Regions from separate parts of the Enterobacter roggenkampii genome, predicted to be linked through region 1. Evidence: predicted binding sites of a transcription regulator. Region 1 holds the regulator's gene; each other region holds the start of a gene.

Evidence for each region. Region 1 encodes PurR, which represses purine synthesis genes. Its sites were predicted from a motif close to CANGCAAACGTTTGCNTG; they were not measured.
Region 2: purH (bifunctional phosphoribosylaminoimidazolecarboxamide formyltransferase/IMP cyclohydrolase) is a predicted target of PurR. The motif match lies at 2,128-2,145, and genes of this name have one in related genera.
Region 3: purT (formate-dependent phosphoribosylglycinamide formyltransferase) is a predicted target of PurR. The motif match lies at 3,620-3,637, and genes of this name have one in related genera.
Region 4: purM (phosphoribosylformylglycinamidine cyclo-ligase) is a predicted target of PurR. The motif match lies at 5,387-5,404, and genes of this name have one in related genera.

The regions. Positions count from the first base shown of each region.
Region 1 is NZ_CP017184.1:1,922,864-1,930,027, reverse strand. It holds gene BFV67_RS09040 (MFS transporter) at 1-1,006, opposite strand, end outside; gene cydH (cytochrome bd-I oxidase subunit CydH) at 1,169-1,258, opposite strand; gene purR (HTH-type transcriptional repressor PurR) at 1,556-2,581, shown strand; gene punR (DNA-binding transcriptional activator PunR) at 2,599-3,510, opposite strand; gene punC (purine nucleoside transporter PunC) at 3,625-4,824, shown strand; gene cfa (cyclopropane fatty acyl phospholipid synthase) at 5,123-6,271, shown strand; gene BFV67_RS09010 (riboflavin synthase) at 6,303-6,944, opposite strand.
Region 2 is NZ_CP017184.1:237,887-245,050, reverse strand. It holds rRNA gene BFV67_RS01110 (16S ribosomal RNA) at 154-1,693, opposite strand; gene purH (bifunctional phosphoribosylaminoimidazolecarboxamide formyltransferase/IMP cyclohydrolase) at 2,253-3,842, shown strand; gene purD (phosphoribosylamine--glycine ligase) at 3,858-5,150, shown strand; gene BFV67_RS01095 (DUF1481 domain-containing protein) at 5,241-5,933, opposite strand; gene hupA (nucleoid-associated protein HU-alpha) at 5,945-6,217, opposite strand; gene BFV67_RS01085 (YjaG family protein) at 6,404-6,994, opposite strand; gene nfi (deoxyribonuclease V) at 7,036-7,164, opposite strand, start outside.
Region 3 is NZ_CP017184.1:2,819,186-2,826,349, reverse strand. It holds gene edd (phosphogluconate dehydratase) at 1-1,685, shown strand, start outside; gene BFV67_RS13285 (bifunctional 4-hydroxy-2-oxoglutarate aldolase/2-dehydro-3-deoxy-phosphogluconate aldolase) at 1,725-2,366, shown strand; gene purT (formate-dependent phosphoribosylglycinamide formyltransferase) at 2,408-3,586, opposite strand; gene BFV67_RS13275 (tellurite resistance TerB family protein) at 3,758-4,408, shown strand; gene ptrB (oligopeptidase B) at 4,494-6,554, shown strand; gene exoX (exodeoxyribonuclease X) at 6,551-7,164, opposite strand, start outside.
Region 4 is NZ_CP017184.1:3,434,719-3,441,882, reverse strand. It holds gene ppx (exopolyphosphatase) at 1-1,382, opposite strand, end outside; gene ppk1 (polyphosphate kinase 1) at 1,386-3,446, opposite strand; gene purN (phosphoribosylglycinamide formyltransferase) at 3,651-4,292, opposite strand; gene purM (phosphoribosylformylglycinamidine cyclo-ligase) at 4,289-5,326, opposite strand; gene BFV67_RS16130 (6-phospho-beta-glucosidase) at 5,593-7,023, shown strand.

The DNA.
Region 1 (7,164 bases):
GGTTAAAGGCGCCAATATTAACCGAGGATGAGAGGCCCGGCGCTTCATGCGCGACACGCATCACGCGCATCTGCAGCGGTGGCACCACCGCGAACGTTGCAGCCCCCCAGACGACCATTGCGATCGCGGCACCAAACTCGTTGCGCGCCAGCCACGGAATGGCGATCATGATAACAATCAGCAGGGTTAAGAAGCCCTTCAGCGTTCCGCTCACGGAACGGTCGGCAAATTTCCCGCCGAGATAGTTGCCAATCGAGAAGCCCACGCCAATCAGCACCAGCATCGCGGTAACGAAGAGAGGCGTTGCGTGGGTGATATCGTGCAACACCGGTGAAATATAGGTGTAGAGGGTAAACATCGCCCCTGCCCCCAGCACGGTGGTCAGCAGCGCGGAGAGCACCTGCGGGCGCATCAGCACCGCCAGCTCCTTACGCACTTCCGGACGTTCTCCGGCGCTGCCCTTTGGCAGGGAGAAGAACAAGGCCACCATCGCGACCACGCCCAGTCCGGCCGTCGCCAGGAAGGACATCCGCCAGCCAATGACCTCGCCCAGCCAGGTTGCCGCAGGAACGCCGCCGATGTTAGCGATGGTCAGGCCCATAAACATGGTGGCTACGGCGCTGGCCTGCTTGTGTTTCGGCACCACGCTTGCCGCCACAACCGACCCCAGCCCAAAGAACGCGCCGTGGTTAAGGCTGGTCAGAATACGCGAAAGCATCAACGTGGTGTAGTCCGGCGAAATGGCCGAAAGCACGTTGCCGAGGGTGAAAATCGCCATCAGGAAAATCAGCGCATTGCGGCGCGCGCGGTGTGAAAGAAGAAGCGTCATCAGCGGCGCCCCCACCATCACGCCAATGGCGTAGGCGCTGATTAACATGCCGGCCGCAGGGATCGAGACGTCCACGCCGCGGGCGATAACGGGCAGTAACCCCATCGGGGAAAATTCAGTGGTGCCAATCCCAAAAGCGCCAATCGCCAGGGCCAGCAGGGGAAAATTGATTTTCATGCGTCAACTCCGGATGCCGTGTCATGTGGTGACACAGAACAAAGAAGCGGAAAGCATGACATCAATCACAAAAAATGAGAAGTTAACAAAATGGCAAAAGATTTTTGCCTTAGGAGTAACAATCGGGGGAGCGGGAGGGAGAAGGCTCTCCCTCCGCGTAAATCAGTGCAGCGCGGCCGTCAGACCCGCCGCGACAATCAGAGCCAGCACAACCACGGTGGTGAACAGCGAAAACTTCAGATCGGAACTCATCAATTTTTCTCCTTTTAATCCCCCCACGAAAAGTGAGCCTGCTCATTTTTGCATAATTTACGTCAAAAATCTTCCTGGATTTAGGCTGATAAACACTTTACCTCTTCCCCTTTTCATCAAGATAGGACAAAATTCCACGCTAAATTTATTAGCGTACCGGCCATTGACCCCCTCCTGACGTCCCGTGTCGTTTTCCCGGCGTGCCGCAATTCAAGATTGCGTGATAAGGGTGAGAGAAGGCAAACGTTTACCTTCAAGTTTTTCAGGAGTTTAGGATATGGTCTGGAGTGACATTTAATGGCAACAATTAAAGACGTAGCAAAACGCGCAAACGTTTCCACTACAACCGTATCACATGTAATTAACAAAACCCGCTTCGTGGCGGAAGAGACGCGCAACGCCGTCTGGGCAGCGATCAAAGAGCTGCACTATTCGCCAAGTGCGGTTGCGCGCAGCCTCAAGGTTAATCACACCAAATCCATTGGATTGCTGGCGACCAGCAGTGAAGCGGCCTATTTTGCCGAGATCATTGAAGCGGTAGAGAAGAACTGCTTCCAGAAAGGCTATACCCTGATTCTGGGCAACGCGTGGAACAGCATAGAAAAACAGCGCGCCTACCTGTCGATGATGGCGCAAAAGCGCGTCGATGGCCTGCTGGTCATGTGTTCCGAGTACCCGGAATCCGTGCTGTCGATGCTGGAAGAGTATCGCCATATCCCCATGGTGGTCATGGACTGGGGTGAAGCGCGCGCGGACTTCACCGACTCCGTCATCGACAACGCCTTCGAAGGCGGTTACATGGCGGGTCGTTACCTGATCGAACGCGGTCACCGCGAGATTGGCGTGATCCCCGGTCCTCTGGAGCGTAACACCGGCGCGGGCCGTCTGGCCGGTTTTATGAAAGCGATGGAAGAAGCGCTCATCACCGTGCCGGAAAACTGGATCGTGCAGGGCGACTTTGAGCCGGAATCAGGCTACCGCGCGATGCAGCAGATCGTTTCCCAGCAGCACCGCCCGACCGCCGTTTTCTGCGGCGGTGACATCATGGCCATGGGCGCACTCTGCGCCGCCGATGAGCTGGGTCTGCGCGTACCGCAGGATATTTCCGTGATCGGGTATGACAACGTGCGTAACGCGCGCTTCTTCACCCCGGCGCTGACAACCATTCACCAGCCAAAAGATTCGCTGGGCGAAACGGCCTTCAATATGCTGTTGGACAGGATCGTCAACAAGCGCGAAGAGTCGCAGTCCATTGAAGTTCACCCGCGCCTGATTGAACGCCGTTCCGTTGCGGACGGTCCGTTCCGCGACTACCGTCGTTAATCCCTTTACGGGGCCAGCTACGCTGGCTCCCGTAACCATTCCCGGTTTAGGGTTTCGCTGTCTCCCAGATAATCCAGCAGCCAGGCCATGGCGGGCGAGACATCATTTTGTTGCCAGGTCAGGCAGCAGGCCGCGTCCGGGAACGGATTCTCCAGCGTCAGTTCAACCCATTCTCCGGTATCGATGCGCGGACGCGCAAAATGAGCGGGCACCATCGCGACGCACAGCCCGGCGCTGAGGCACGTCGCCGATGATTCCCAGTCAGGAGCCACCACCCGCCGCTGGTTATCCAGAAGCCAGGTGATACGCTTGGGCAATGAACGCGACGTATCCTCCAGCACCAGAGACGGCCAGTTGCGCAGCGTATCGTCGCTCAGCGGACCTTCCATCGCTGCCAGAGGATGATCGCTGGCCACCACGCATTTCCAGCTCAGCATCCCCATGTCGCGAAAGGCGTAACGTCCCCCGACCGGGATCGCCTGCGTCGCGCCAATCGCCATCTCCGCCCTGCCGTCCGCCAGCGCATCCCAGACGCCGTTGAACACCTCCTGCGAGACCCGTAGCTCGACGTCAGAGAAATGACGATAGAAATCCACGATCATTTGTCGGGTGCGTTCCGGCTTCACGATGTTATCTACCGCGATGGCGAGATGCCCCCGCCAGCCGTTGGCGATCTGCTGACACTGTTCGCGGGTGATCTGCATTTTTTTGATAACAGAACGCCCTTCTTTCAAAAACCATGCACCGGCGGGCGTTAATTCCACGTCGCGATGCCGCCGTTCAAACAGCGGAACCGCCAGCCACTCCTCAAGCTGACGCACCGTGTAGCTGATGGCCGAAGGGACGCGGTGCAACTCCTGCGCTGCACCGCTAAAGCTGCCGTTACGCGCAACAGCATCGACCACTTCAAGAGAATAATCTGACCACATTTTCTGCCTGCAAAAAATTTGAATGCACCCGCCAAATATTAGCGTTTCACAAGCCGCTTTGCACTCCCTACACTCTGCGCCAACGTATACCTGCCTCCTCAGGAGAATAAAAGAATGCAACCCAGGAAAGGATTTTTAGTCTGGCTCGGCGGCTTAAGCGTGCTGGGCTTTTTGGCCACCGACATGTACCTGCCCGCGTTTGCCGCAATGCAGGAAGACCTGCAAACCCCTGCGGCGGCCATCAGCGCCAGCCTGAGCCTGTTCCTTGCCGGTTTTGCTTTCGCACAGCTGCTCTGGGGACCGCTCTCAGATCGCTTCGGCCGTAAACCGGTGCTGCTGCTGGGTCTGGCCATTTTTGCCGTGGGCTGCCTGGGGATGCTGTGGGTGCGCGATGCTACCTGGCTGCTGGTGCTGCGCTTCGTTCAGGCCGTGGGCGTCTGTGCTGCGGCGGTGACCTGGCAGGCGCTGGTGACCGACTACTATCCGGCTAACCGCACAAACCGTATTTTCGCCACCATTATGCCGCTGGTGGGTCTTTCCCCTGCCCTGGCTCCGCTGCTGGGCAGCTGGATCCTCGCGCACTTTGACTGGCAGGCCATTTTTGCCACGCTGTTTGCCATCACGCTGGTGCTGATGCTGCCGGTGTTTGCCCTTAAGCCCGCGCATAAAAAAGAGGCGCATGCCGACGCGACGCCGATTACCTTCACCTCCCTGCTGAGCGCCAAAGCGTATCGCGGGAATGTCCTGATTTATGCCGCCTGTTCGGCCAGCTTCTTCGCGTGGCTCACCGGCTCGCCGTTTATTCTGCACGATATGGGCTACAGCCCGGCGGCCATCGGGCTGAGCTATGTTCCGCAGACCATCGCGTTCCTGGTGGGCGGGTACGGCTGCCGCGCGGCGCTGCAAAAATGGGAAGGTCAGCAGATGCTGCCTTGGCTGCTGGTGCTCTATGCGCTGAGCGTCATCGGTACCTGGGCCGTCGGGTTTATTCCGGGCGCGGGCCTGGCTGAAATTTTGATCCCCTTCTGCGTGATGGCCGTGGCGAACGGAGCGATCTACCCGATCGTGGTGGCACAGGCGTTACGTCCGTTCCCGCAGGCGACAGGCCGCGCCGCCGCGCTGCAAAATACCCTGCAGCTGGGTCTGTGCTTCCTCGCAAGTCTGGTGGTCTCCGCGCTGATTGCCACGCCGCTGTTGACCACCACCAGCGTGATGCTGTTCACCGTAGCGCTGGCGGTATTGGGTTTCCGCATGCAGGCGTCCGCGCAGCGCGAGCAGGATAACGGCGCGCAGGTGGAAACTTCGCATGCCTGATTGCGCCAGAAATCATGTTACATTTCAGTGATTAGGTTGCTAACAATTTTCTATTGAATCACCAAATTTTGAGGCCTATACTAAATTTGGTTCGATTAAATACGATAAATATTAAGTGTTAACGGGAGCCGGAGTGCTCCCGTTTTACCATGGAAGGCATTTCGGCAAGGGTTATCTCCCTTCCTCTGTTCTACGTCGGATACTAGCCTCGCGGTATTTACCGTGAGATTTCTCACAAACCAAAAAAAGCGTCTACGCTGTTTGAAGGTTCTGATCACATCAGGGTGATGGAGAAGCTATGAGTTCATCGTGTATAGAAGAAGTCAGCGTTCCGGACGACAACTGGTCCCGGATCGTCAGTGAACTGTTAGGTCGAGCAGGCATCACTATCAACGGATCTTCGCCATCCGATCCCCAGGTTAAGCATCCCGACTTTTTTAAACGCGTGTTGCGGGAAGGATCGTTAGGCCTGGGAGAAAGCTATATGGACGGCTGGTGGGAGTGCGAACGTCTGGATATCTTTTTTGCCAGCGTGTTGCGCGCCGGTCTGGAAAATCAACTCCCCCGCAATCTGAAAGACACCCTGCGTGTCGCCTCTGCCCGACTGTTTAACTTGCAAAGTAAAAAACGCGCATGGATCGTCGGCAAAGAACATTACGATCTCGGCAACGACCTGTTCAGCCGCATGCTGGACCCTTTCATGCAATACTCCTGCGCCTACTGGAAAGACGCGTCGACGCTTGAGGAAGCACAGCAGGCCAAGCTGCGCCTGATCAGCGAGAAGCTGCAGCTACAGCCCGGCATGCGCGTTCTGGATATCGGCTGCGGCTGGGGCGGGCTGGCGTATTTTATGGCGAAGCACTACGGCGTCAGCGTGGTCGGCGTGACGATCTCAGCGGAACAGCAAAAAATGGCGCGGGAGCGCTGTCAGGGTCTTAATGTGGATATCCGGCTGCAGGACTACCGTGACTTGAACGAGCAATTCGACCGGATCGTTTCCGTCGGCATGTTCGAGCACGTGGGGCCAAAAAACTACGATACCTACTTTGAGGTGGTGGATCGTAATTTGAAACCGGACGGCCTCTTCCTGCTGCACACCATCGGCTCTAAGCGGACCGACAACAACGTTGACCCGTGGATCAATAAATACATCTTTCCGAATGGTTGTTTACCGTCCGTTCGCCAGATTGCCAACGCCAGTGAATCCCATTTCGTGATGGAAGACTGGCATAACTTTGGCGCGGACTACGACACCACCTTAATGGCGTGGCATGAACGTTTCCAGAAAGCCTGGCCCGAGATTGCGGACAACTATTCAGAACGATTTAAACGGATGTTTAGCTATTATCTGAATGCCTGCGCGGGGGCGTTTCGCGCACGGGATATTCAGCTCTGGCAGGTGGTATTCAGCCGGGGGATTGAACACGGACTGCGTGTCGCACGCTAAAAAAATAACCCCGGATAGCCGGGGTTATTTTTTATTCTTCTTCTGCGGTCTTTATTATTGCGGCTTCTTTTGCTGCCAGCACGCGCTCCACCGTATCGACCACAGCCTGGGTTTGCGGATCGATTTCGATATTCACGCGATGCCCCAATTTTTTCGCGCCCAGCGTGGTGCGCTGCAGCGTTTCAGGAATTAAATGCACGCAAAAACGCGTTGGCGTCACTTCACCCACCGTCAGGCTAATCCCGTCAATGCCAATAAATCCTTTATAGAGGATGTATTTCATTAATGACGGGTCCTGCATTTTAAACCAGATTTGACGGTTATTTTCCGAGGTCACGATTTTCGCCACTTCGGCAGTGGTCATGATGTGCCCCGACATCAGGTGACCGCCAATCTCATCGCTGAACTTCGCCGCGCGCTCAACGTTGACGGTATCGCCTACTACCAGCTCGCCCAGGTTAGTGATCCGCAGCGTCTCTTTCATTAAATCAAAGCTAATCTGGTTGCCGTTAATTTCGGTCACGGTCAGGCAGCAGCCGTTATGGGCAATCGAGGCGCCGGTTTCGATGCCCTCAAGCATATATTCCGGCAGCTCAACAACATGAGTACGGAAATTAGGTTTTTCATCAATGGACACCACTTTGGCAGTGCCCTGCACAATACCAGTAAACATGCTTACAACTCCTGTTTTTTCCGAACGGTGATGACACCGTTTAATCCCTCCACAATAACAGTTGGAAAAACAGGTTGCCAGCGGAGCGCATTTTCTGGCGATTTTTTCACTAGATAAATAGCTAAAGCCCGCTACAATAGCTGGCACCCCCTGCATTTTCTTCTTGCTGCCCGTTTCGGCGGCTTTTTTAGTCTCTCAAATAACTACAAAATAAAGGTGT
Region 2 (7,164 bases), 1.7 Mb from region 1:
CTCGAACACACCATTTAAGATGTGTCGTTTCAATTTTCAGCTTGATCCAGATTTTTAAAGAGCAAAACTTCTTAATGCACTCAAAAGTACATTCAGAAGTTCATCATTCATCAGACAATCTGTGTGAGCACTACAAAGGCAGGTTCTTTAAGGTAAGGAGGTGATCCAACCGCAGGTTCCCCTACGGTTACCTTGTTACGACTTCACCCCAGTCATGAATCACAAAGTGGTAAGCGCCCTCCCGAAGGTTAAGCTACCTACTTCTTTTGCAACCCACTCCCATGGTGTGACGGGCGGTGTGTACAAGGCCCGGGAACGTATTCACCGTAGCATTCTGATCTACGATTACTAGCGATTCCGACTTCATGGAGTCGAGTTGCAGACTCCAATCCGGACTACGACGCACTTTATGAGGTCCGCTTGCTCTCGCGAGGTCGCTTCTCTTTGTATGCGCCATTGTAGCACGTGTGTAGCCCTACTCGTAAGGGCCATGATGACTTGACGTCATCCCCACCTTCCTCCAGTTTATCACTGGCAGTCTCCTTTGAGTTCCCGGCCGGACCGCTGGCAACAAAGGATAAGGGTTGCGCTCGTTGCGGGACTTAACCCAACATTTCACAACACGAGCTGACGACAGCCATGCAGCACCTGTCTCAGAGTTCCCGAAGGCACCAAAGCATCTCTGCTAAGTTCTCTGGATGTCAAGAGTAGGTAAGGTTCTTCGCGTTGCATCGAATTAAACCACATGCTCCACCGCTTGTGCGGGCCCCCGTCAATTCATTTGAGTTTTAACCTTGCGGCCGTACTCCCCAGGCGGTCGACTTAACGCGTTAGCTCCGGAAGCCACGCCTCAAGGGCACAACCTCCAAGTCGACATCGTTTACGGCGTGGACTACCAGGGTATCTAATCCTGTTTGCTCCCCACGCTTTCGCACCTGAGCGTCAGTCTTTGTCCAGGGGGCCGCCTTCGCCACCGGTATTCCTCCAGATCTCTACGCATTTCACCGCTACACCTGGAATTCTACCCCCCTCTACAAGACTCTAGCCTGCCAGTTTCGAATGCAGTTCCCAGGTTGAGCCCGGGGATTTCACATCCGACTTGACAGACCGCCTGCGTGCGCTTTACGCCCAGTAATTCCGATTAACGCTTGCACCCTCCGTATTACCGCGGCTGCTGGCACGGAGTTAGCCGGTGCTTCTTCTGCGGGTAACGTCAATTGCTGAGGTTATTAACCTCAACACCTTCCTCCCCGCTGAAAGTACTTTACAACCCGAAGGCCTTCTTCATACACGCGGCATGGCTGCATCAGGCTTGCGCCCATTGTGCAATATTCCCCACTGCTGCCTCCCGTAGGAGTCTGGACCGTGTCTCAGTTCCAGTGTGGCTGGTCATCCTCTCAGACCAGCTAGGGATCGTCGCCTAGGTGAGCCGTTACCCCACCTACTAGCTAATCCCATCTGGGCACATCTGATGGCAAGAGGCCCGAAGGTCCCCCTCTTTGGTCTTGCGACGTTATGCGGTATTAGCTACCGTTTCCAGTAGTTATCCCCCTCCATCAGGCAGTTTCCCAGACATTACTCACCCGTCCGCCGCTCGTCACCCAGGAGCAAGCTCCCTGTGTTACCGCTCGACTTGCATGTGTTAGGCCTGCCGCCAGCGTTCAATCTGAGCCATGATCAAACTCTTCAATTTAAGTTTGATGCTCGTGAATTAAACTTCGTAATGAATTACGCATGTTCACTCAGAGACTTGGTATTCATTTTCGTCTTGCGACGTTAAGAATCCATGTCACTTTGAGTGCCCACACAGATTGTCTGATAAATTGTTAAAGAGCAGTGCAACGCGGCTTTCGCTCACCGTTGCGAGGTGGCGTATATTACGCTTTCCTCTTTCAGAGTCAACCCGTTATTTCAGGATTTTTTCTCTTCAACCGACCGGGCTGTTTGTGAAGTGATTCACATCCGCCGTGTCGATGGAGGCGCATTATAGGGAGTTCTCCGCAGGCCGCAACCGCTAAATGACAGAAAAATGACTGACTGCTGCATTCCACAGCAAAACCCCGCCTTATACCTTTTTACACACAGACTTATCCACAATGATACGAAAAAGTGAAAATGTGCGAGCGTTGCGCAAACGTTTTCGTTAAAATGCTCGCGCTTTACAAGGATGCCTCGTCAGGTGTGTTAGATGAGTTTTTCACAGGAAAATTCATCTAACGCTCTCTGTAATCGTGAAATCCAGGGGATTTACCATGCAACAACGTCGTCCAGTCCGCCGCGCTCTGCTCAGTGTTTCTGATAAAGCCGGTATCGTCGAATTCGCTCAGGCACTTTCTGCACGCGGTGTAGAGCTGCTTTCCACAGGTGGAACCGCTCGCCTGTTAGCAGATAAAGGTCTGCCGGTAACCGAAGTGTCCGATTACACCGGTTTCCCGGAAATGATGGATGGACGCGTCAAAACCCTGCACCCGAAAGTCCACGGCGGCATTCTGGGCCGTCGCGGTCAGGACGACGCCATTATGGAACAGCACGACATCGCGCCGATCGACATGGTTGTCGTTAACCTCTACCCGTTCGCCCAGACCGTTGCCCGTGAAGGCTGCTCTCTGGAAGATGCCGTAGAGAATATTGATATCGGCGGCCCGACCATGGTGCGCTCTGCGGCCAAGAACCATAAAGATGTCGCCATCGTGGTAAAGAGCAGCGATTACACCACCATTATTAATGAGATGGACGCCAACGATGGGTCGCTGACCCTGGAAACGCGATTCGACCTCGCCATCAAAGCCTTCGAACACACCGCCGCGTACGACAGCATGATCGCCAACTACTTCGGTAGCCTGGTGCCGGCTTACCACGGTGAAAGCAAAGATCCTTCAGGCCGCTTCCCGCGCACCCTGAATCTGAACTTCATTAAGAAGCAGGATATGCGCTACGGCGAGAACAGCCACCAGCAGGCGGCCTTCTATATAGAAGAAGAGGTAAAAGAAGCTTCTGTCGCTACCGCACAGCAGGTTCAGGGCAAAGCGCTCTCCTATAACAACATTGCTGACACCGACGCCGCGCTGGAGTGCGTGAAAGAGTTCAGCGAGCCGGCCTGCGTTATCGTTAAGCACGCCAACCCATGCGGCGTCGCGGTAAGCACCTCCATTCTTGACGCCTACGATCGCGCCTACAAAACCGACCCGACCTCCGCGTTCGGCGGCATTATCGCTTTCAACCGCGAGCTGGATGCTGAAACCGCTCAGGCCATCATCTCCCGCCAGTTTGTTGAAGTGATCATCGCGCCATCGGCCTCCGAAGACGCGCTGAAAATCACCGCGGCAAAACAGAACGTGCGTGTACTGGTTTGTGGCCAGTGGGCGGAACGCGTGCCGGGCCTGGACTTCAAGCGCGTGAACGGCGGCCTGCTGGTTCAGGACCGCGATCTGGGGATGGTGACAGAAGCCGACCTGCGCGTGGTGACCAAACGTCAGCCGACCGAACAGGAGCTGCGTGACGCGCTGTTCTGCTGGAAAGTGGCGAAGTTTGTGAAATCCAACGCCATCGTCTACGCGAAAGAGAACATGACCATCGGGATAGGCGCAGGCCAGATGAGCCGCGTTTACTCGGCGAAAATCGCGGGTATTAAAGCAAGCGATGAAGGCCTGGAAGTCAAAGGCTCCGCCATGGCCTCTGACGCCTTCTTCCCGTTCCGTGACGGTATCGACGCCGCAGCCGCGGTAGGCATCACCTGCGTGATCCAGCCTGGCGGTTCAATCCGCGACGACGAAGTGATTGCCGCTGCCGACGAACACGGCATTGCGATGATCTTCACCGACATGCGTCACTTCCGCCATTAATTCCCGGAGCAGAAAATGAAAGTATTAGTGATTGGTAACGGCGGACGCGAGCACGCGCTGGCGTGGAAAGCGGCCCAGTCTCCGCTGGTTAAAACGGTCTTCGTGGCACCGGGCAACGCCGGTACCGCCCTGGAACCCGCGCTGCAGAACGTGGCTATCGGCGTGACCGACATTCCAGCGCTGTTAAGCTTTGCTCAGCAGGAGAAAATCGACCTGACCATCGTCGGCCCTGAAGCGCCGCTGGTGATTGGCGTGGTGGATGCGTTCCGCGCAGCGGGCCTGAAAATCTTTGGCCCAACGGAAGGCGCCGCGCAGCTGGAAGGCTCCAAGGCCTTCACCAAAGATTTCCTCGCGCGTCATAACATCCCGACGGCGGAATATCAGAATTTCACTGAAGTGGAGCCTGCTCTGGCCTACTTACGTGAGAAGGGCGCGCCGATTGTTATCAAGGCCGACGGTCTGGCCGCGGGTAAAGGCGTGATCGTCGCGATGACGCTCGAAGAAGCCGAAGCCGCGGTTCAGGATATGCTGGCAGGTAACGCCTTTGGCGATGCGGGCCACCGCATCGTGATTGAAGAGTTCCTCGACGGTGAAGAGGCGAGCTTTATCGTCATGGTCGACGGCGAGCACGTTCTGCCGATGGCCACCAGCCAGGATCACAAGCGTGTGGGCAATGGCGACACGGGGCCTAATACCGGCGGGATGGGCGCTTACTCCCCTGCGCCGGTCGTGACTGACGACGTCCACCAGCGCACCATGGATCGCATCATCTGGCCTACCGTGAAGGGGATGGCGGCAGAAGGCAATACCTACACCGGTTTCCTTTATGCAGGCCTGATGATCGACAAGCAGGGTAACCCTAAGGTCATCGAATTCAACTGCCGCTTTGGCGATCCAGAAACCCAGCCAATCATGCTGCGCATGAAATCCGATCTGGTGGAGCTGTGCCTGGCTGCCTGCGATGGCAAGCTTGATGAGAAAACCTCCGAGTGGGACGAGCGTGCGTCTCTCGGCGTGGTGATTGCTGCGGGGGGTTATCCGGGCAACTACAGCACCGGTGATGAGATCCACGGTCTGCCGCTGGAAGAGATTGACGGTGCGAAGGTGTTCCACGCCGGTACGAAGCTGGCTGAGGACGATCGCGTTCTGACCAACGGCGGACGCGTGCTGTGTGCGACCGCGCTGGGCCATACCGTGGCAGAAGCACAGAAGCGCGCCTATGCGCTGATGGCGGATATTCACTGGAACGGTAGCTTTAGCCGTCAGGATATCGGCTATCGCGCGATTGCGCGTGAGCAGGGGGAGTAATTCCTCCTCGCCCTCACCCTCTCCCACAGGGAGAGGGAATCGTTCGTAGGCCGGATAAGCGTTAGCGCCATCCGGCTTAATCCACAGAACTCAAAAACTCTTCTCTGTCGGCTGCCAGGTGCAGAAATCTTCGTTCGCCACCAATAGCAATTGAGAGCCTTCCGGCGCCTCAAGCCACGCCACGCTCACGTCCATTGATGAATGACGCTGACGGCGTTGAATGTGTTCGGTCGCCCAGGATTCAAGCTCAGGCTTCACCGTTTGCCCTTCGCAGGTCGTCACCGTTCCATCGTTATGCCAGCGCCCCTGGCGCAGCACGACGCGTCCCAGACGAAGCGCATCGCTGGTCTGGCGGATTTGTTCGGCACGGTAACGGTAGAGGGCGATTTGGTCGCTGGAAAGCTGCTGTTTTTGACCGCTGACTTCACGCTGCATAAAGCTCAGCTCGCCATGGTCGTCAAAACGCACTTTCACGTGTTCGGGGGTCTTGCTGTAGACGTTCAGCTCAATCAGCGAGAGAGCATCTCCCTGCCAGCGATATTCTGCCGTCGACGTATTGCCGCTATGCCACGGGCTGAAGGCAGACAACAGATGAACTTCATTGCCGGAATCTTTACGCCAGATCCTGACCGCGCCCTGGTTGTCAGCGTAGCCGCTGGCGGTAAACGGCGGCAGAGTGGTGTCGTGACTACAGGCTGACAGCAGCAGCGCACCTGCCAGCGCGAGCGTTCCGCGCCAGAAAGACAAAAGGGGCGTTGCCGCCCCTTCGCTAAAACTGTTCACTGCCACGCGTCTTACTTAACTGCGTCTTTCAGTGCTTTACCAGAAACAAATGCCGGCACGTTCGCTGCGGCGATTTTGATTTCTTTACCGGTCTGCGGGTTGCGGCCAGTACGCTCAGCGCGGTGGTTCACTTTGAAGGTACCGAAACCAACCAGTTGTACAGCATCGCCTTCTTTCAGAGACTCAGTAATAGCAGCCAGGGTAGATTCCAGAGCAGCTTTAGCCTGCACTTTAGACAGATCAGCCTTGTCCGCAATTACATCAATCAGTTGAGTCTTGTTCATAAGTTATCCTTTCAATGTGTTTATCGCTTGCTAAGCATCGAGTGCGACGAAAATGCCAAAAAAGCACTCTCCTGCATACACGCACCGATAGCCACTTTTTTTCGCCCCCCAAATGTAGACCAGACAAGGGTCGAAAGGGAAGAGTCGAGGAGCGACAAAACGGGCGTTATCTCAAGTTTTCTTATCTCATTGGTTAAAAATTATACCAATATTACTCTCACCGGCCTCACGTAAGTCCGCGCGCAGCCCTTTTATCAGCTCAATGTCGCGTTCTTCACACTCTGCCAGCAGGCGGAAAATCTCCCACTGGATATCCCATTCTTGCTCAACGGCCGGATTTGCACGCAGCTCTTCGTCGGTCATCTCGCGACCTTCCTGGGTCATTTCCAGCATCGCCACGGTGGTGATAGAGGCCTTACTGACTTCGATAGCGTGCTCCAGCGTCTCACCGCTCAGGCGGGAGTGGAGCAATTCGCTTAACGCCACACAGGCATCAATTGCCGGGTAGACGCCGTACAGGTCAAAATCATCCGCCACCGGGATCGCCTCTTCCAGCTTTTCGAGCTGAGAGTCGAAATTCACCTTCGCGTCTTTCACCGTCAGCGTTTCCCAGATCAGATCCAGAATGCGGCGGTAGATATGGCCATCACCAAAGCCGGTCTGCTTGCAGAACGCGGCATAGTTGGGATACATGCGCTCGCACAGGCAAGCCATAAAGGTGACGTGCTGCCAGCTTTCCAGCTTTTCAAGGCGCAGGTGAATCGGGTTTTGTAGCATGATGATCTCTCGAATCGAAAATTAGGCGCAGTTTACCTGAATCATCGCTGAATTTCCTGCCAACGAACAAAAGCCGGACGCGAAGAGGCCACCGCGTCAGCCCAGCGCGTTGGCTCCGGTAAGCGGTAGCCCTTCATGCAGCGCTGTACCCACGCCAGGGCGCTGTCCAT
Region 3 (7,164 bases), 900 kb from region 1:
GTAACCTGGCGCACGGCTTCGCCGCCTGCCAGCCTGACGATAAAGCGTCGCTGAAAAGCATGTTGCGTAACAATATCGCCATCATTACCGCCTATAACGATATGCTCTCCGCGCATCAGCCCTATGAGGTTTACCCGGACATCATCCGTAAAGCGCTGCACAGCGTGAATGCGGTCGGCCAGGTGGCGGGTGGGGTACCCGCCATGTGCGACGGCGTGACGCAGGGTCAGGACGGTATGGAGCTCTCCCTGCTGAGCCGTGAAGTCATTGCCATGTCCGCGGCGGTGGGCCTGTCACACAACATGTTTGATGGCGCGCTCTATCTCGGCGTATGCGACAAGATTGTTCCGGGCCTGGTGATGGCCGCGCTGTCGTTTGGTCATCTGCCTGCGATCTTCGTGCCGTCGGGCCCAATGGCAAGCGGCCTGCCGAACAAAGAAAAAGTGCGCATTCGCCAGCTGTACGCGGAAGGAAAAGCAGATCGTCAGGCGCTGCTGGAAGCGGAAGCTGCATCCTACCACGCGCCGGGCACCTGTACGTTCTACGGTACCGCGAACACGAACCAGATGGTGGTGGAGTTTATGGGGATGCAGCTTCCGGGCTCGTCCTTTATCCAGCCGGATGCACCGCTGCGCAAGGCGCTGACCGAGGCTGCGGCCCGTCAGGTCACGCGTCTGACCGGAAACGGCAACGAATGGATGCCGATGGGCAAAATGGTCGACGAAAAAGTTATCGTCAACGGGATTGTCGCGCTGCTGGCCACCGGCGGTTCGACCAACCACACCATGCACCTGGTGGCCATGGCGCGTGCGGCGGGCATTCTGATTAACTGGGATGACTTCTCCGAGATCTCTTCCGTGGTGCCGTTGATGGCGCGCCTGTATCCGAACGGTCCGGCGGACATCAACCACTTCCAGGCCGCAGGCGGCGTACCGCTGCTCATGCGCGAGCTGCTGAAGGGCGGTCTGCTGCATGAAGATGTTAACACCGTAGCGGGCTTTGGCCTGCAGCGCTACACCCAGGAGCCATGGCTGAACAACGGCGAGCTGGACTGGCGCGAAGGGGCGACCGCATCTCTTGATGCGCAGGTTATCGCCACCATCGACAAACCGTTCTCTCCTCACGGTGGCACAAAGGTGCTGAGCGGTAACCTCGGTCGCGCGGTAATGAAGACCTCTGCCGTACCGGAAGAGAACCAGATTATCGAAGCGCCAGCGGTGGTATTTGAAAGCCAGCACGACGTATTACCTGCCTTTGACGCCGGTCTGCTCGACAAAGACTGCGTGGTAGTGGTGCGTCATCAGGGGCCTAAAGCCAACGGGATGCCAGAATTACATAAACTTATGCCACCGCTTGGTGTATTATTGGACCGCCGTTTCAAAATTGCACTGGTGACCGATGGACGCCTCTCTGGCGCCTCAGGTAAAGTGCCATCAGCTATCCACGTGACGCCGGAAGCGTACGACGGCGGCCTGCTGGCGAAAGTGCGTGACGGTGACATGATCCGCGTTAACGGTCAGACAGGCGAGTTAACCCTGCTGGTGGATGACGCCGAGCTGGCGGCACGTCAGCCCCATATTCCTGACCTGAGCGCGTCGCGCGTGGGAACAGGACGCGAAATGTTTGGCGCACTGCGTGAGAACCTCTCCGGTGCTGAGCAGGGCGCAACCTGTATTACGTTTTAAGACGACTTGATTTTAACGATCTGGCGAGAGAAGACTCTGATGAAAAACTGGAAAACAAGTGCAGAAGCAATCCTGACCACTGGCCCTGTCGTGCCGGTTATCGTGGTAAACAAGCTGGAGCACGCTGTACCGATGGCGAAAGCGCTGGTTGCGGGCGGCGTTCGCGTTCTGGAAGTGACCCTGCGTACCGCCTGCGCGATGGATGCCATTCGCGCGATTGCTAAAGAAGTGCCGGACGCCATTATCGGTGCGGGTACCGTAACGAACGCAAAACAGCTGGCTGAAGTAACCGAAGCGGGCGCACAGTTTGCCATTAGCCCGGGCCTGACCGAGTCGCTGCTGAAAGCCGCCACCGAAGGTACCATTCCGCTGATCCCGGGCATCAGCACCGTCTCTGAACTGATGCTGGGCATGGACTACGGTCTGAAAGAGTTCAAATTCTTCCCGGCGGAAGCGAACGGCGGCACCAAAGCGCTGCAGGCGATTGCCGGTCCATTCTCTCAGGTACGCTTCTGCCCGACGGGCGGTATCTCTCCTGCCAACTACCGTGACTACCTGGCGCTGAAAAGCGTGCTGTGCATCGGTGGCTCATGGCTGGTTCCGGCGGATGCCCTGGAAGCGGGCGACTGGGATCGCATCACCAGACTGGCTCGCGAAGCGGTAGAAGGCGCGAAGCAGTAAGTCATTCGCCGCATGAAAAACGGGCCTTTCGGCCCGTTTTTTTATCCCGTTACCTTAACGCTTGCAGCGGCCGCTTTCGCTCTCGCCACGGCGTCGTCAACGTTATCTTCGGTGGCTAACGCCACGCCAAGACGACGGGTACCGTCGATCTCCGGCTTACCGAACAAACGGACCTGCAACCCGGCACCCACCGCCGCGTCGACGTTATCAAACGTAACGTTCTGGCTGGTTAACTGCGGCAGGATCACCGCCGAGGCTGCCGGGCCGTACTGACGGATACCGCCGACGGGCAGGCCGAGGAAGGCGCGCACGTGCAGGGCGAACTCGGAGAGATCCTGCGAAATCAGCGTGACCATGCCGGTGTCATGCGGGCGAGGGGAGACTTCGCTGAAGATCACCTCATCGCCGCACACAAACAGCTCCACGCCAAACAGGCCATAGCCGCCCAGCGCCAGGACGGTTTTACGGGCGATCGCCTGCGCACGCTCCAGCGCCAGGGCGCTCATCTGCTGCGGCTGCCAGGATTCGCGGTAATCGCCATCTTCCTGGCGGTGGCCAATCGGGTCGCAGAAATGGACGCCGTCAACGGCGCTGACGGTCAGCAGGGTGATCTCGAAATCAAACTTCACCACCCCTTCAACGATCACGCGACCGGCGCCTGCGCGGCCACCCTGCTGGGCGTACTCCCACGCCTTGTCCAGCGTGCTGCTGTCGCGGATAAAGCTCTGTCCTTTACCGGAGGAGCTCATCACCGGCTTAACGATGCACGGGTACCCAATCTCCTCAACGGCCTGCAGGAATGCGGCCTTATCGCCAGCAAAACGATAGCTCGACGTGGGCAACCCGAGCTCTTCTGCCGCCAGACGACGAATGCCTTCGCGGTTCATGGTCAGCTTTGCGGCTTTCGCGCAGGGCACCACGCGCTGGCCTTCCTGCTCAAGCGCAATCAGCGTGTCGGTGGCGATGGCTTCAATTTCCGGCACGACAAAATCAGGCTTCTCGCGTGAAATCAGCTCACGAAGGGCATCGCCGTCCAGCATGTTAATCACATAAGAACGATGGGCGACGTGCATGGCGGGTGCATCGGCGTAGCGGTCTACGGCAATGACTTCCACGCCTAAACGCTGGCACTCAATGGCGACCTCTTTTCCCAGCTCGCCCGATCCCAACAGCATCACTCGCGTCGCCGCAGGTCGCAGCGCGGTTCCTAAACGAATCATAACAATCCCCCTGAAAAAGTTGCGGGCAGTATAAACGAAAACGTTTGCGTCTGTCTTGTGCACGGCCAGGTGAGGGGAGAAGAAATTTGCGCTTCTTTAGCCCGCCCAGACATTTCCTGACGCCTGCTCGCTTACGCTGTGGAACATGTTCACCGTTAAGTGAGGGAAACCATGTCTGGCTGGCTAAATCAATTGCAATCACTGTTAGGGCAGAAAACGTCGTCTTCCGGCGAGCGGGATCTCAGCAAACTACTGGTGCCCGGGGCGCTCGGCGGGCTGGCAGGCCTGCTGGTCGCAAATAAATCCTCGCGCAAGCTGCTGGCAAAGTACGGGACAGGCGCGCTGCTGGCCGGTGGGGGCGCCATTGCGGGCACCGTCCTGTGGAATAAATACAAGGACAGGGTCCGGACCGCGCACAGCGATGAACCGCACTACGGCGAGCACACCTCGCCGCTGGATCTGCGTACCGAAAGGCTCATTCTTGCGCTGGTTTTTGCCGCGAAAAGTGACGGACATATCGACGATAAGGAACGGCTGGCGATCGAACAGCAGCTGCGCGAAGCCGGCGTCGAAGAGAAGGGCAGAGCGCTGGTGGCGCAGGCCATCGAACAGCCCCTGGATCCGCAGCGTCTGGCGCAAAGCGTGAAAAATGAGGAAGAGGCGCTTGAACTCTATTTCCTCAGCTGTGCCGCCATCGATATCGATCACTTTATGGAGCGCAGCTACCTGAATGCGCTTGGCGACGCGCTGAAGATCCCGCAGGACGTGCGTGAGGGCATTGAGCGGGATATTCGGGAACAAAAACAGGCGTTACAGGGATAGTTCTCGCCGTTGCGACCCTGTTTCGCTTGCATCATGCGTGGGTTTTGCCAACCTTATAGGGTGTAAAACGAAAAAGAATGATGACATGCCACCGAAAGCCCGACGTATACCTTATGCGATCACCACGCATGGCGATACGCGTATAGACAACTATTACTGGCTACGGGACGATTCGCGCTCCCGGCCAGAGGTGCTCGACTACCTGCACGAGGAAAACGACTATGGCCGCAAGGTCATGTCCAGCCAGCAGACGCTTCAGGACCAGCTGCTGAATGAAATGGTGCAGCGTATTCCCCAGCGCGATATCTCCGCGCCCTGGACCAAAAATGGCTATCGCTATCGCCATATTTATGAGCCCGGCAACGAGTATCCCATCTACCAGCGTCAGTCGGTCCTGAGCGCCGAATGGGATGCGTGGGATATTCTGCTGGATGCCAACCAACGCGCGGCCCACAGCGAGTTTTATACTCTGGGCGGCATGTCCATTTCGCCGGATAACGCGGTGATGGCGCTGGCGGAGGATTATCTCTCCCGTCGCCAGTACGGCCTGCGTTTTCGCAATCTGGACACCGGCAACTGGTATCCGGAAATGCTGGAAAACGTCTCCCCGGATTTTGTCTGGGCGAATGATTCCGAGACGGTGTACTACGTCAAAAAGCACGCCTCTACGCTGCTGCCCTATCAGGTATGGCGGCATACCATCGGAACGGACTCCGCAGACGACGAGCTGGTCTATGAAGAGAAAGACGAAACGTTTTATGTCAGCCTGCATAAAACCTCTTCGCGCCATTATGTGATTATCTTCCTGGCCAGCGCCACGACGTCGGAAGTCCTGCTGCTGGATGCCGAACTGCCGGACGCCCAGCCGCTCTGTTTCCTGCCGCGCCGAAAGGATCATGAATACAGCCTGGATCACTTCCAGCACAGCTTTTATCTGCGCTCGAATCGCGAGGGTAAAAACTTTGGCCTCTATAAAACCAAAGTGCGCGATGAGCGCAAGTGGGAGGTGCTTATCCCCGCGCGGGATCAGGTGATGCTGGAAGGGTTTACCCTTTTCACCGACTGGCTGGTGGTGGAGGAGCGCCAGCGCGGGCTGACCAGCATCCGGCAAATCAACCGCAAAACGCGGGAAGTGGTGGGGATCGCGTTCGACGACCCGGCCTATGTGACGTGGATTGGGTTCAATCCCGAACCCGAATCATCGCGGCTGCGCTACGGCTATTCATCCATGACCACACCGGACACCCTGTTTGAGCTGGACATGGATACCGGGCAGCGTCAGGTGATAAAGCAGACCGAGGTTAAAGGGTTTGAGTCCGAAAACTACCGCAGCGAGCACCTGTGGGTCACCGCCCGGGATGGCGTCGAGGTCCCCGTCTCGCTCGTCTATCACAAAGCCCATTTCCAGAAAGGCAAAAACCCGATCCTGGTGTACGGGTACGGCTCCTACGGCTCAAGCATGGATGCTGATTTCAGCAGCAGCCGTTTAAGCCTGCTCGACCGCGGCTTTGTTTTCGCCATCGCCCATATTCGCGGCGGCGGTGAGCTGGGGCAGCACTGGTATGAGGACGGGAAATTCCTGAAAAAGAAAAACACCTTCAATGACTACCTCGACGTCTGCGATGCGCTGATTGATCAGGGCTATGGCGATCCGAAACTCTGCTTTGGCATGGGCGGCAGCGCGGGAGGCATGCTGATGGGGGCGGTGATCAACCAGCGTCCCGAACGCTTTAAGGGGATTGTCGCGCAGGTGCCGTTTGTCGATGTGGTGACGACCATGCTCGATGAATCCATTCCGCTGACGACCGGGGAGTTTGAAGAGTGGGGGAATCCGCAGGATGAGATTTACTACCGCTATATGAAAACGTACAGCCCTTACGATAACGTCGAGGCGAAAGCCTATCCCCACATGCTGGTCACCACCGGTCTGCATGACTCTCAGGTGCAGTACTGGGAGCCGGCAAAATGGGTGGCGAAACTGCGGGAGCTGAAAACCGACGACAACCTGCTGCTGCTGTGTACCGACATGGATTCCGGACACGGCGGGAAATCGGGACGATTTAAATCGTATGAAGGGGTAGCGCTGGAATACGCCTTCCTGATTGGCCTGGCGCAGGAGACGCTGCCAGGCCGTGCAGAGCGTTAAGCTTCGCCCAGATAATGTTTCAGCGTCAGGCGCAGTTCCGGGCTCATTTTGTCAAGGTTGTTATACAGCCAGCGCAAATAGCCCGGGTCTTTATCCGCAATATCCGACACCGCTCTGCCCCGGTATTTACCAAAGGTAAACGTGGTCAGCAGTGCGGGACGGCCGGTGATGGTCGCCATATCATCCGGCGTCCAGCCAGAGGTATTTATGATATCAATCAGTAGCGCGGCGGTGATATAGCAGTCATACAGGGCCCGGTGATGATGAAGCCCCTCAGGCGTGCGGACGCTGAGCTTGCGGGACTTGTACAGCGCCATGTTGCTGTATTTAATGCCCGGCCAGAGGCGACGCGCCAGCTTCATAGTACAAATCCATTCCCCCGGCATTTCAGGGAGCACCCGGCGGTCAAAACTGGCGTTATGCGCGACGTACCAGGGGCTACCGTAATAGTGGGGAATGATCTCTTCGATCCACGGTTTGTCCGCCACCATCGATTCGGTAATGCGATGGATAGCCATCGCCTGAGGGCTGATGGGGCGGTCAGGACGCACCAGATGGCTCATTGGGTTGACGATTTTACCATCAACCACGTCGACAGAGGCCACTTCCA
Region 4 (7,164 bases), 1.5 Mb from region 1:
TTCAGCTTCAGCGTGGGCGGCGTGGTGGTCGCCTGACGCTGGTTATTGAGCAGCACGCCCAGACGCAGCAGCTGAATGAGCGGCAGGAACTGCTTTTTCTTAAACAGCGTGAAGCGCGGCAGGTCGTCGAGCTTGATGGCTTTGCGGTGATACCGCACCAGGGTCGCCATCATGGTTTGCTGCTCCTGGTTGAAGCCTGGCAGATCGCTGTTTTGCAAAATATAGGCCGAATGGCGGTGCATCCCGCTATGGTTGATGTTCAGCCCCACCTCGTGCAGCATCGCGGCCCATTTCAGCAGCGCGGCAAGCTGCGGGTGCGCGAGCTTCGGATTCTGCTCTTCCCACTGTTCATACATCTGCACCGTGGTGTCCAGCACGCGCTTCGCCTGCTCGCGGTCGATGTTGTACTGGTTGGCCAGGCTTTGCGCGGTGCGGCTGCGAATATCCTGATGGCGGAAGCGGCCTTCCATTTCGTACAGCACGCCTTCGCGCAGCGCGCCGTCGGACAGGCGCAGCTCTTTAATGGCCAGCGCATCAAACACGCCGCAGAGAATGGCCAGCCCCGGCACGAAGACCGCCTTACGCTCGTCGGAAAGCCCCGGCAGGCTTAAGGCGTCAAAACTTTTATGCTTCAGCACTTCGTCGGTCAGCAGCGTCAGGCGTTCGGGCGTGATGAACCCATCTTTTTCACCCATTGCCAGCAGCACTTCATGCGCTGCCTTGATGGTGCCCGACGCGCCCAGCGCCACGTTCCAGCCCTGAATGCGGTACTGCCAGGCCAGGTTTTCCAGCTTCTGGACAGCCGCCATACGTGCACGCTGGAAGTTCTCGCGGGTGATGGTGCCGCCCGGGAAATACATCTGCGCGAAGCTGACGCAGCCCATGCGGCGGCTTTCCACCAGGCGAGGCTCAAAGTCTTCGCCGATCACAAGCTCCGTAGAACCGCCGCCGATGTCGATCACCAGCTTGCGCCCTTTTTCCGGCTGGGTGTGCTCGACGCCCATGAAGATCAGACGCGCTTCCTCGTTACCGGAGATGATCTCAATCGGGTAGGGGATCACCTTTTCGGCCCGCTTGAGAAACTCTGGCGCGTTCAGCGCCTGACGCAGGGTGTGGGTGCCCACGATGCATACGCTGGAGGGCGAGAAGCCCTGCAAGCGTTCAGCAAACAGCGACAGGCAGTTTAACCCGCGCTCCATCGCCTCTTCGCTGAGCATGCTGCGTTCATCAAGGCCATCCGCCAGGTGTACGCGCTGCTTCAGACGACCGATGATCTGCAGCGCGCCATCCACCTCACGGGCGATGACCATGTGGAAACTGTTAGAGCCAAGATCGACCGCGGCGAATTCCTGCGGGCGTGGGGTCTTATCATTTATCGGCATAGGTTAATCGGGTTGCTCGAGTGATTTGATATAGTCGTAAATCGCCAGTTGCGACCGCACTTTACGGCGGTTGCCGCGCGGTACATAGCGGTTACTGAGTTCTTTGTCGATATAGCGCGCCTTCACCGTATCGCTGAACAGGATCTCTATAATGTCGAGAATACGCTGTTTCAGACGCGGATCCAGCAGCGGGGTTGCGACTTCAATTCGGTAGTCAATATTGCGCGTCATCCAGTCTGCCGAAGAGAGATAGACCTGTTTGTCGCCTGCATTATCGAAAATATAGACCCGATCGTGTTCCAGGTAACGGTCAACAATGCTGATGACCCGAATATTGTCGCTGATGCCTTCCAGTTCCGGGATCAGCGAGCACATGCCGCGGATCAGCAGGTTAACCGGTACGCCAGAGCTGGACGCGGCGTACAGCCTGTCCACCAGTCCTTTGTCGACCAGATTGTTAAGCTTCAGGGTGATGCCGGACGACAGCCCTTTCTGGGCATTGGCAATCTCTTTATCAATCATATCGTACAGCAGACGGCGCGAGTTCTGCGGCGAGACCAGCAGATAGTCGAAGCTGACAGGGCGGTACGGGTTCTCAATGAAGTTAAAGACCCGGCGTACCTCGTTGGTGATGCGCGCATCGGCGGTCAGCAGCGAGTAGTCGGTATAAATTCGCGCCGTTTTCTCGTTGAAGTTCCCGGTACCGATGTGGGCATAGCGCACCACGTCGTCGCCCTCTTTACGGGAGATCAGGAACAGCTTGGCGTGAATTTTCAGACCCGGCGCGGAGAAGATCACGTGCACGCCCGCTTCCGTCAGACGGCGCGCCCAGTGAATGTTCGCCTCTTCGTCGAAGCGCGCCTGCAGCTCAACCACCACGGTCACTTTTTTGCCGTTGTGCGCGGCGTGGATCATCGCATCGATGATGCGGGAATCTTTTGCCACGCGGTAGATGTTGATTTTGATCGCCAGCACGCTCGGGTCGAACGAGGCCTGTCGCAGCAGCTCCAGCACGTGTTCAAACGTGTGATACGGATAGTAGAGCAGAACATCGCGCTCGCGAATGGCGTCGAACCCGTTGCGGAATTTATCAAACCACAGATGGCGCAGGCGCGGCAGCGGCTTGTTCACCAGATTGGCCTTGCCGACGTTCGGGAAGCCAATGAAGTCTTTAAAGTTGTGGTAACGGCCGCCCGGCACGATGGAGTCATAGCGCGAAATGGTCAGCTTCTCGCGCAGCATTTCTACCATGGCGTCCGGCATATCGCGCTGATAAACAAAGCGCACCGGCTCGGCCGTCAGGCGTTGTTTCAGGCTGGAGGACATCAGCTCCATCAGGCTGGCCTCCATCTCGTGCACCAGGTCATATTCGGCGTCACGGGTCATCTTCATCGAGTAGGCGTTTAACGCATCGTAATCGAAGAAGCCTTTGAAAATGTCGTCGAGACAGTAGCGCAGGATGTTGTCCAGCAGGATCATCGGCTTGCGTCTGCGCGGGGTTTCCGGCGGCAGGTTCACGAAGCGCGGGACCTTGTCGGACGGGATCTCCAGCAGCGCGTAGCGAATGGATTCACCGCGAATAATTTCTACGGCCAGATAGGTGTAGTCATCTTTCAGGAACTGCACCAGATCGGTTTCGCGGTTGATGAGAATCGGGGTAATGTGCTGGCGCAGGTACTGTTTAAAATAGTGGCGCAGCCAGTTTTGTTGGTTAACGGAAAGCTGACGTTCGTTAATCAGGAAGATTTGATTGCGCGCCATCTCCAGCAGCAGTTCGTTATACAGGCCGTCAAATTCCTGATCGGCTTTCAACACGCGGGACTGGATTTTGCCCAGCAGATGCCGCGAGTGAGAGTTTAAGCCCTGTTCTTCACTGATGATGATCCGTCTTTTCAGCTCGGCAAAGCGAACCTTGTAGAACTCATCCAGGTTGTTGGAATAGATGCCCAAAAAACGCATGCGTTCGATCAGCGGGTTACTTTTGTCAGCCGCTTCCTGGAGTACACGTTCGTTAAATGCTAACCAGCTTAGCTCTTTCTCGATATATAACTTTTCCTGACCCATTACAGCTCACACTCCAGTTCAATCACAGGACGTGGTAAATCCGTCTCGTCCTTATTATGGCGAGCATTTCCACGATATGTCCAACAGTGCCAGAAAAGTATGACAGTTATTTTTTTTGTTGGGGAATTTAGAAGGTTGGAGAAGGGAATATCGGGTAATGCAAGGTAGATGTCGGGTAAGCGCGGCGCCACCCGACATAACAAACTACTCTTCCGCCGCATGGCCCTGCGGGGGTAACTTCACGCCATCCAGCCAGGCAGCGCCGTCGCGCATTTCGAGACGCCCGTCGACAAACCAGCTTACCACCAGCGGGTAAATGGCGTGTTCCTGGGTCTGCACGCGTTCGGTCACGTCTTCTTCGCTGTCGCCGTCAAAGACCGGGACTTTGGCCTGCAGGATCACCGGACCGCCGTCCAGCTCGTCGGTCACGAAATGCACGGAGGTGCCGTGCTCCTCATCGCCGTTTTCCAGAACCTGACGATGGGTGTGCAGGCCGGGATATTTCGGCAGAAGAGAAGGGTGAATATTCAGCAGACGTCCGGCGTAGTGCGCAACAAAAGCCGGGCTCAGGATGCGCATATAGCCCGCCAGCACCACCACGTCAGGCGCGTAGGCGTCAATCTCCTGCACCAGCTCGCGGTCAAAGGCTTCACGCCCGGCGAACTGGCTGGCTTCCAGCGCGTGCGCAGGAATGTTCGCTTCCCGCGCGCGCTCAAGGCCGAACGCGTCGGCCTTGTTGCTGAATACTGCCCGAATGGTGCCGTTGATTTTCTTCTGTTTGCAGGCGTCAATGATGGCCTGCAAATTGCTTCCGTTGCCGGAAATGAGCACCACGATGTTTTTCATTCAATGACCACACGCTGTTCGGAATCGGAGGCTTTAATCGTACCGATTTTCCACGCGTTTTCACCTTTTTCGGTCAGCAGTTTAACCGCTTTATCCGCTTCGCTTGCTGGCAGGGCGATAACCATGCCCACGCCGCAGTTAAAGGTGCGGTACATTTCGTGAGAGCTCACGTTGCCTGCGGTCTGCAGCCAGTTAAAGACGGCCGGCCACTGCCATGAGGATTCGTCGATCACCGCCTGGGTGTTGTCCGGCAGGACGCGCGGGATGTTTTCCCAGAAGCCGCCGCCGGTCAGGTGGGCGATAGCGTGCACGTCAACATTCTCAATCAGTTCCAGCACGTTCTTCACGTAAATACGGGTTGGGGCCAGCAGGTGGTCGGCCAGCGGTTTGCCGTCCAGCTCGGTGGTCAGCGGGTCGCAGCCGCTCACTTCGAGGATTTTACGTACCAGAGAGTAACCGTTAGAGTGCGGGCCGCTGGAGGCCAGTGCGATCAGCACATCGCCATCGGCCACTTTGCTGCCGTCGATAATTTCTGATTTTTCTACTACGCCGACGCAGAAGCCCGCGACGTCATAATCTTCGCCGTGGTACATGCCCGGCATTTCAGCGGTTTCACCGCCAACCAGCGCACAGCCGGACTGCAGACAGCCTTCGGCGATACCGTTAATGACGCTGGCCGCGGTATCCACGTCCAGTTTGCCGGTCGCGTAGTAATCGAGGAAGAACAGCGGCTCTGCGCCCTGAACCACCAGGTCATTCACACACATCGCGACCAGATCGATACCGATCGTGTCGTGACGTTTTAAATCCATCGCCAGGCGCAGCTTGGTGCCTACACCGTCAGTACCCGAGACCAGAACAGGTTCACGATATTTTTGCGGCAGCGCGCACAGTGCGCCGAATCCACCCAGACCACCCATCACTTCCGGGCGGCGGGTTTTCTTCACCACACCTTTGATTCGGTCAACCAGCGCATTACCTGCGTCAATATCAACACCGGCATCTTTGTAGCTGAGAGAAGTTTTGTTGGTCACGGCTCAAGTCCCCACGCGATTGCATAGCTAGTAAGAAAAATCGGCGCAATTCTAACAGTCCAGGCAAACGTTTGCGAGCCTATTCTCGGTGCGGGGATCTTTTTTTCTCTCTGGCTTAGGCAGGGCGACAAACTTGACTCTGTTCACGAAAATGAAACCGGTTTCGGCGTTCTGCTTGCAACGGCTATCCCCTTTGCACATCATCGAACTGAAACCGGTTTCTGTAATTGTTTTTGCAGAAAATAACGCAGAATGAGGGAAAGCAAATGTCAGGATTTAAAGCAGATTTTCTGTGGGGTGGTGCCGTTGCGGCGCATCAGCTTGAGGGCGGCTGGAAAGAGGGCGGCAAGGGCGTTAGCGTTGCCGATGTGATGACGGCGGGCGCGCACGGCGTACCGCGCGAAATCACCAACGGCGTGCTTGAGGGGAAAAATTACCCTAACCATGAAGCCATCGATTTCTACCACCGCTATAAAGAAGACATCAAACTCTTTGCCGAGATGGGGTTCAAATGCTTCCGTACCTCCATCGCCTGGACACGTATCTTCCCGAAAGGTGACGAGCTTGAGCCGAACGAGGCCGGTCTGAAATTCTATGACGATCTGTTCGACGAGTGCCTGAAGTACGGCATCGAACCGGTTATTACGCTTTCCCACTTCGAGATGCCTTTCCACCTGGTCACGGAATACGGCGGCTGGCGCAACCGTAAGCTGATCGACTTCTTCGTTCGTTTTGCGAAAGTGGTTTTCCAGCGCTATCAGCATAAAGTGAAGTACTGGATGACCTTTAACGAGATCAACAACCAGGCCAACTTCCATGAAGATTTTGCGCCGTTTACCAACTCCGGGCTGAAGTACGCGCCGGGTGAAGATCGTGAGCCGGTGATGTTCCAGGCCGCGCACTATGAACTGGTGGCCAGCGCCCTGGCGGTGAAGGCGGGGCGCGAGATTAACCCGTCCCTGCAGATCGGCTGCATGATTGCCATGTGCCCCATCTACCCGCTGACCTGCGCGCCGGACGACATGATGATGGCGATGAACGCCATGCACCGCCGCTACTGGTTCACCGACGTCCATGTGCGCGGCAAGTATCCGCAGCATCTGCTCAACTACTTTGAACGTCGCGGCTTCGCGCTGGATATCACCGAAGAAGATAAAGTCGCGCTGACGCAGGGCTGCGTGGATTACATCGGGTTTAGCTATTATATGTCCTTCGCCACCAAGGCGACGGCGGACAACCCGCAGCTGGACTATGACGAGAGCAAGAGCCTGGTCTCTAACCCGTACGTGCAGAAATCTGACTGGGGCTGGCAGATTGACCCGGTGGGGCTGCGCTACTCCCTCAACTGGTTCTGGGATCACTACCAGCTGCCGCTGTTTATCGTTGAAAACGGCTTTGGCGCAATCGACGTGCAGGAGAGCGACGGCACGGTGAACGACCAGTACCGCATTGATTACCTCGCCGCGCACATCCGCGAGATGAAAAAAGCCGTGGTGGAAGACGGAGTGGATCTGATGGGCTACACCCCGTGGGGCTGCATCGACCTGGTGTCTGCCGGAACGGGCGAAATGAAAAAACGCTACGGCTTTATCTTTGTCGATAAAGACAATGAAGGCAACGGCACGCTGAACCGCAGCAAGAAGAAATCGTTCGACTGGTATAAGCAGGTGATTGCGAGCAACGGCGATAACCTGTAATTGTCGGGTGGCGCTAACGCTTACCCGACCTACACTACACGTAGGCCCGCGTAAGCGTAGCGCCACCGGGCAGAACCTCGCACTTAAGCCGGAGACCTGTCTCCGGTTTTTTGTCTTTGCTTGATCCCTGTCAAGCAACAT